DNA from 2 places in the Neobacillus sp. GCM10027624 genome. Region 2 is predicted to be linked to the other one. Evidence: riboswitches for the same ligand, from Rfam matches in the RefSeq annotation. Region 2 holds a riboswitch; the other holds the start of a gene.
What was found. Region 2 has a riboswitch for preQ1 ahead of queC (7-cyano-7-deazaguanine synthase QueC). Riboswitches for the same ligand answer to the same signal wherever they lie in the genome.
Positions count from the first base shown of each region.

Region 1: linked by a shared signal. The riboswitch ahead of queF (preQ(1) synthase) and the one ahead of queC (7-cyano-7-deazaguanine synthase QueC) in region 2 are both predicted to bind preQ1.

Region 1 is NZ_JBHTHD010000008.1:502,571-505,994, forward strand. Features, by position in the region: gene gdhA (NADP-specific glutamate dehydrogenase) at 1-1,127, shown strand, start outside; gene queF (preQ(1) synthase) at 1,191-1,691, opposite strand; PreQ1 riboswitch class I at 1,760-1,806, opposite strand; gene ACFQZ9_RS13680 (hypothetical protein) at 1,923-2,519, opposite strand; gene ACFQZ9_RS13685 (ParM/StbA family protein) at 2,534-3,424, opposite strand, start outside.
Region 2 is NZ_JBHTHD010000002.1:843,293-846,716, forward strand. Features, by position in the region: gene queE (7-carboxy-7-deazaguanine synthase QueE) at 1-506, opposite strand, end outside; gene queD (6-carboxytetrahydropterin synthase QueD) at 499-981, opposite strand; gene queC (7-cyano-7-deazaguanine synthase QueC) at 986-1,645, opposite strand; PreQ1 riboswitch class I at 1,827-1,870, opposite strand; gene ACFQZ9_RS04230 (ATP-binding protein) at 1,978-3,192, opposite strand; gene ACFQZ9_RS04235 (AbrB family transcriptional regulator) at 3,413-3,424, shown strand, end outside.

The sequences.
Region 1 (3,424 bases), on a different contig from region 2:
AAGTCCAAGTAAACCGAGGTTTCCGAGTTCAGTTTAACAATACCATCGGCCCTTATAAGGGCGGATTGCGTTTTCATCCTTCCGTAAATGCCAGTATTATTAAATTCTTAGGCTTTGAGCAAATTTTAAAAAATTCCTTAACCGGTTTGCCTATTGGCGGAGGGAAAGGCGGCTCAGATTTTGACCCTAAGGGTAAATCTGATGGAGAAATTATGCGTTTTACCCAAAGCTTTATGACCGAACTTTATCGGCATATCGGGCCGGATGTAGATGTTCCAGCTGGTGATATCGGTGTTGGTGCAAGGGAAATTGGCTACCTTTTTGGCCAATATAAAAGAATACGCGGTGGCTTTGAAGCAGGTGTCTTAACCGGTAAAGGTCTTGGATATGGCGGAAGTTTAGCGCGTACAGAAGCAACAGGCTACGGGTTGGTTTATTTTGTAGAAGAGATGCTGAAAGACCGTGGTCTTAGCCTACAAGGAAGTACAGTTGCTGTTTCAGGCTCCGGAAATGTTGCAATATATGCAATGGAAAAAGCCTCACAATTAGGTGCAAAAATTGTTGCCTGCAGCGACTCGAGCGGCTATGTTTATGATGAAAGCGGAATTAACCTTGAAACCGTAAAACGGTTAAAGGAAGTCGAAAGAAAAAGAATTAGTGAATATGTAAATGTCCATCCTCATGCCCACTATTATGAGGGCTGCAATGGAATCTGGACAATTCCATGTGATATCGCCTTACCATGTGCGACACAAAATGAAATCGATGAAGTTTCCGCAAATATTCTTGTTTCCAATGGTGTTAAAGCAGTCGGTGAAGGAGCCAATATGCCATCGACTCTTGCAGCGATTGACATATTCCTTCAAAATGATGTTCTTTTCGCTCCGGCAAAGGCTGCAAATGCCGGCGGTGTAGCTGTTTCTGCATTAGAAATGTCACAAAACAGCGCACGTCTAGCATGGACGTTTGAAGAAGTCGATCAAAAGCTGCACAAGATTATGGTCAATATTTACCATACCAGTGTAAAGGCATCAGAGGAATATGGCTATCCAGGAAATTTGGTTGTCGGTGCAAATATTGCAGGTTTTATAAAAGTAGCAGACGCCATGATTGCACATGGTATTTAAAACGAACTCAAGATATACACAAAGACAGTCACCAGCTTTTAAAACTGGTGACTGTCTTTATTTTTATCGGTTATCTACTTTTTCTGGATATAGATCATGATTCATTAAGCGGAATTGAGCCATTTCTTCATATTTCGTTCCTGGTTTTCCGTAATTGCACCAAGGGTCAATCGAAATGCCGCCGCGCGGTGTGAATTTACCCCACACCTCGATATAGCGTGGATCAAGCAACTTAATTAAGTCGTTCATAATTATATTGACGCAGTCCTCATGGAAATCACCGTGATTTCGGAAGCTGAAAAGGTATAATTTCAATGATTTGCTTTCGACGATTTTTTTATCTGGAATATAAGAAATATACATGGTTGCAAAATCGGGCTGCTTTGTTAGTGGACAAAGACTTGTGAACTCTGGACAGTTAAATTTTACAAAGTAATCCCGATTTACATGGAGATTATCGACTGCCTCTAATACTTCAGGTGCATATTCAAATGAATACTGTGTATTCTGATTTCCTAATAAAGTCAAATCCTTTAAACCTTCTTCATGGTTTCTGCCAGACATAAAAAGACCTCCTGTAAAAATATCAAACAAAAAAGCCATGTCCTATATGGACATGGCATAATCGTCATGTATCCATAGTTTTTTATAGAGGGTTTCCGCTATGAACCTCTCCCGTTAAACACGAGTATATAATTCTCTCATAATCATAAAGAACATGTGGAAAAACGTCAACTGGAAAATGATATTCGACAAAATTCGGGTGGTGCCAGGCACCACCCGAATTTTGTCGAATTATTTATTCATACTCGCAAGGAAATCACCGAGCAGGTCGTCTAGGTTACTTTCCACTTCTTGTTCTGTTTCTTCTTCGGCGCCGTGCGGTTGACCTTGCGATACGTTTTCCCAATCAAAGGTGTTTAAGTCATCCTCGAGGTCTAGCACTATGGCAGTTGCTGTTTCTTCCATTGTTGGAAAAGTTGATCGGACAGGTGATTTGACCTCTTTCGGTTCTTCCTGAAGGTACAAGGCCTCGTCAATATCTAATGAGCTGCTATTTAACGAAGCAAGCAGTGCTGTTGACCTTACAGGGTCGGCCAATAGATGATAAACAATGCTTCCCATTAGGGCAAGGGAATGTTCATGTTTCAGCCAATCTCGCTGTGACTTACTTAGTTTATGGGGGAGGGGAATCGTGATGGTTTCCTTCTCCCTTGCATAAGAACTCGCCACACCCTGCATAACAAAGTCAGCAATTTTACTTGAAAAGTTCCTTCTCTCGGTCTCCTTTAAACTTTGCAGTTGCTTTACTAAATGATCAGGTGTATCCGAAGGGATACGAAAGGAGATGGCCTGCCCCCGCTTAATTTCACTTAAAGTGGACTTTTTCATAGGATCACCCTATTTTAGGCTTTTTTAACTGGTTCTTGTACCACTTTTGGCTTTTCACTTTTTTTGACAAAATCAGTGATGAGCTTGTAATAAGCATTTGCCATCATCCAAATACTTTCTTTCTCATCTTCAAAAAATTCAATGTTATAGCCATCTAAATGATTGTTTAAGGTTTTAATATACTCCTTTAGAACAATTGAACCCCCGCCAACAAAATAGCAAATTTCAGTTTGTGAGTTCCTTTGCCAAACGTTGCGCAATAAGCGATATTGCTTTTTGGCTAATTCGACAAGAATGCGGTCGGTGATATCATGAACACTTGTCCGGCTACCTTTTACCATAATATGATTACGGTCATTTTTTCTTGTAATAATTTCAACCACATCGCGGCGGCTGTCTAGTTCAACGCCATGTTTTGTCCGAATTTCCTCACGAATGGCCTCCAATGATTCGGACACACCGAGGTTAAAGCCCTGTGCCTTATCATCATCGACATTACGGTTCTTGATGACAGCGATATCTGTCGACAATCCTCCGATATCTTGAATTAATATTCTTTTATCAATTAAATCTTTATTGATAATTTTTAAGTTGTTATCCATAACAAGGTTAATAAAGGCAGCAAAGCCTTCTGGATAAACCTTTACTTCATTAAATTTAATATTTACCTTTAAACCTTGGTATTTTGGTGTTACGAGGAATTCTACTTGATGGACGGAACCAATCAATTTAGAACGGTAGCCCACATCCTTGCCCTCTTTCACCTCACGAAGGGGGAGACCAGTTCCAAGATTGTAATTTGCATCAATCACATTTTTCATACGCGGAAAAATCTTTTCATTTTCTGCTCTTACAGCATCTAAAGCAAGTGTTGCAAACAGCATGACTAATGTTTGGTCTTCCTC
Region 2 (3,424 bases):
TATTCATAATCACGATCATCGAAAATCACAACTTTGAGACTTACATTATGGGAGGAATCCTTCAAATTCTCAATGATCTGGTCTAGTACTGTAAAGTCTGTTACCATCTTCGAACTTGGCGGTTTTGGAGAAATGGTAAGTTCATCAATCTCCAGGAACCAATCCTGCCACTTACTGCCTTGCGTTTCGAGACCAATTTTAATCTCATTTTCTTTAAAAATCTTAATCAATGAATCCAAGTTTTTAAGTAGCGCCGGGTTTCCCCCTGAAATCGTAACAAACGAAAAACGTTCACCGCCAATTTCCTTTAGCTCCTGCCAAACTTCTTCTGCTTCCATCATCCGAATATCATTTTTTCCGGAACCGTCCCAGGTAAAGGCAGAGTCACACCAGCTGCAGGAATAATCGCATCCGGCCGTTCTGACAAACATCGTTTTTTGGCCAATCACAGCTCCCTCGCCTTGAATCGTTGGTCCGAAAATTTCCAGTACGGGTAGTTTAGTCAAGTTCCATCCACTCCCGTCTTGCTTCCGCATAGCTTGTCGGCGTTTCAAAAAGTCGCACAAACTCGACTCTTGCACCTTGATACCTTTGCTGTCTTTCTTCCTTTAAAAGTGCCTCAGCCATTTTTTCATAAATCCAGACAACCATGTTTTCCGCGGTAGTATTCATCGGTGGTAGCGTTTCATTTAAATAGCGGTGATCTAGAAAAATTTCGATCTCATTTTTCCAAATCTCTTTAATATCACCAAAATCAATCATGAGACCACGATCATCGACAAATCCGCTCAATCCAAAGATCACCTTATACGTATGACCATGAAGGTTTTTGCATTTCCCTTCATAGTTATGGAGATGGTGCGCGGCATCAAAGGTAAATTCCTTGCTGACGAGGACTCTTTTAGCATGATATTTTAATTGATTTGGCTGAATATCTTCGTTGATTTTTTGGAGTTTATCCACGATTCGAAAACCATACATGTGATTATAACTCCTTTCGTGTGCTTAAATATTGATCTAGTCCGTTTTTTCGTAACTTACATGCCGGGCATTCACCGCAGCCATCTGCGATAATACCGTTATAACAAGTTAATGTTTTTTCTCTGACAAAGTCCAAAGCACCAAGTTCATCTGCCAACTGCCATGTTTCCGCTTTGTCGATCCACATTAAGGGCGTATGAATCACAAATTGTTGATCCATAGACAGGTTTAAGGTAACATTTAATGATTTAATAAACACATCACGGCAATCCGGGTAACCGCTGAAATCCGTCTCACATACACCGGTTACAATATGTTTTGCTCCTACTTGACTCGCTAGTACACCGGCAAAGGACATAAATAAAAGGTTTCGACCTGGAACAAATGTATTCGGCAGTCCCCCATCCTCGCCCTCTTTCACTTCAATATCATCCCTCGTTAATGCGTTGGGAGCAAGCTGGTTTAATAATGACATATCTAAAATATGATGTTTCACACCAAGTTCATTCGCAATATTTTTGGCACACTCAATTTCTGCTTTGTGCCTTTGATTATAATTAAACGTTACGGCAATCACTTCTTCAAAACGTTCTAAGGCCCAGAATAAACATGTCGTACTATCCTGCCCGCCGCTAAAAACAACAACTGCTTTATCTTTTTTCACGTTAAACTCTCTCCTTTAAATTCGAAAAGCGCAAGGCGCCCGTTTATCGGCGACAAGCATAAGACGAGCCGGCAGGAAGGTTGTTTTTTAACCTTCATGACGGATTGGCTGTAGACCAAAGAGCCGATGGCGCCTGGAGCTAGACAATAAAAAAACAGACCCACTAAAGAAAGCAGACCCGTTTTCCTTAGTTTTTTTAAAGAGGGGTGCTAGAACCTCTACCGCCGTTTGCGGATTTGTATATATAATTAATCACCAAATAATATTACTATTTTTTACGTTGGCTGTCACTACCCGAAATTTTGGATTCGACAAAATGTTCCACAAACAATTTAAATATGATGATACGGAAAGCGGACGACGACGGTTGTTCCTTTTCCAATGGAACTGATAAACTGGATGGTTCCGTTGTATTTTTCGACGATGTTGTAACAGATCATTAGTCCTAGTCCTGTGCCCTTGCTTTTTAGTGAATAAAAAGGGGTCCCGAGTGATTTGATTACTTCTTCTGACATTCCGCTTCCTTGATCGGTGATTTGGATTTCGACTTCATTTTTCACTTTTTCGGTCTTAACATGGACAGTATCTCCTACTTTTGAAGCTTCAATTGCATTTTTAATAAGGTTAATCACCAGTTGTTTAAACTCAATGACATTTACGGCTATCAAACAATCTTCTACCACCTTTAACTCAATTTGATTATCGTGTAAAAGACCGTATGATTTGAGTAGATCTGTCACGCTTTGAAGAACGATGGCAACATCGACGGTTTCCATCCTTTTATCCTTATCCGGTTTAGCTATCGTTAAAAATTGTGAGATAACTTGTTCCGCTGTATTGATTTCATCAATCATAAGAGAAAAATTCTTTTTCATCCCCTCATTAAGTGATACATCGTTTTCAAATAATTGTAAGAAGCCTTTTACAACCGTTAGTGGATTCCTTATTTCATGCGCAACCGCCGCAGCTAACTGCCCAGTAGTCTTCAAGCGCTCTGTCTGCTGGATTTGTTCATAATACATTTGCTGTTTTTTAATGCGAGCAGAAGATAAATAAAAAATAAAAAATAACATTACCTGACTGGCAATAAAATTCATCAAATTTCCGGGTAAATCCATTTTAATATAAGAATAAAATGATGTTTGCTTATTTAATGAAATAAAACTAAAAAGCAGTAAAATAAGTATGCTGTTTAAAACTAAAGAAAAATAAAAGAGCTTTGAATCAAAAAATAATATGGAGATTGCTGGAATGAAACATAAAAAGATAAATGTTGACCACGTTTCACTATATAAAAAGAACAGCGTGTAAAAATAAGCTGCACATATCAAAATAATGATGATTCGAAAAAGATGTGTTTCATGTTTTGGATATAAAACTAAACAAATGGATAATAATGCAACAAGGATTATATGTAAGATCATTCCCGCTCCAAAGTGATGGTAATGTGGGTTCACAACGAATAATCCCATAATCATAAGGAAAATGATGATGGAGGTAAATAAATAGTAAGATTTTTGAGTGATTAAACTGTAAAACTGCTTCATGCATACACACCTTTTTTAGTGTAAAAATTTTTCAAAAGCTGTTATTATTCTAACAAAATTCCAGTATTTATAAAACTTCTATTTTTCTTCAATGCCGAACAAGTCCTTCCTCATGAATATTCCCACGCTAGAGCTTTTTAGAATATGAAACGAAGCTCCTATGGTATCATGGTACTATCTCATCTGATTTTTATAATAGATTGAAGGGTTTTATTTGAATATGAATAAAAAT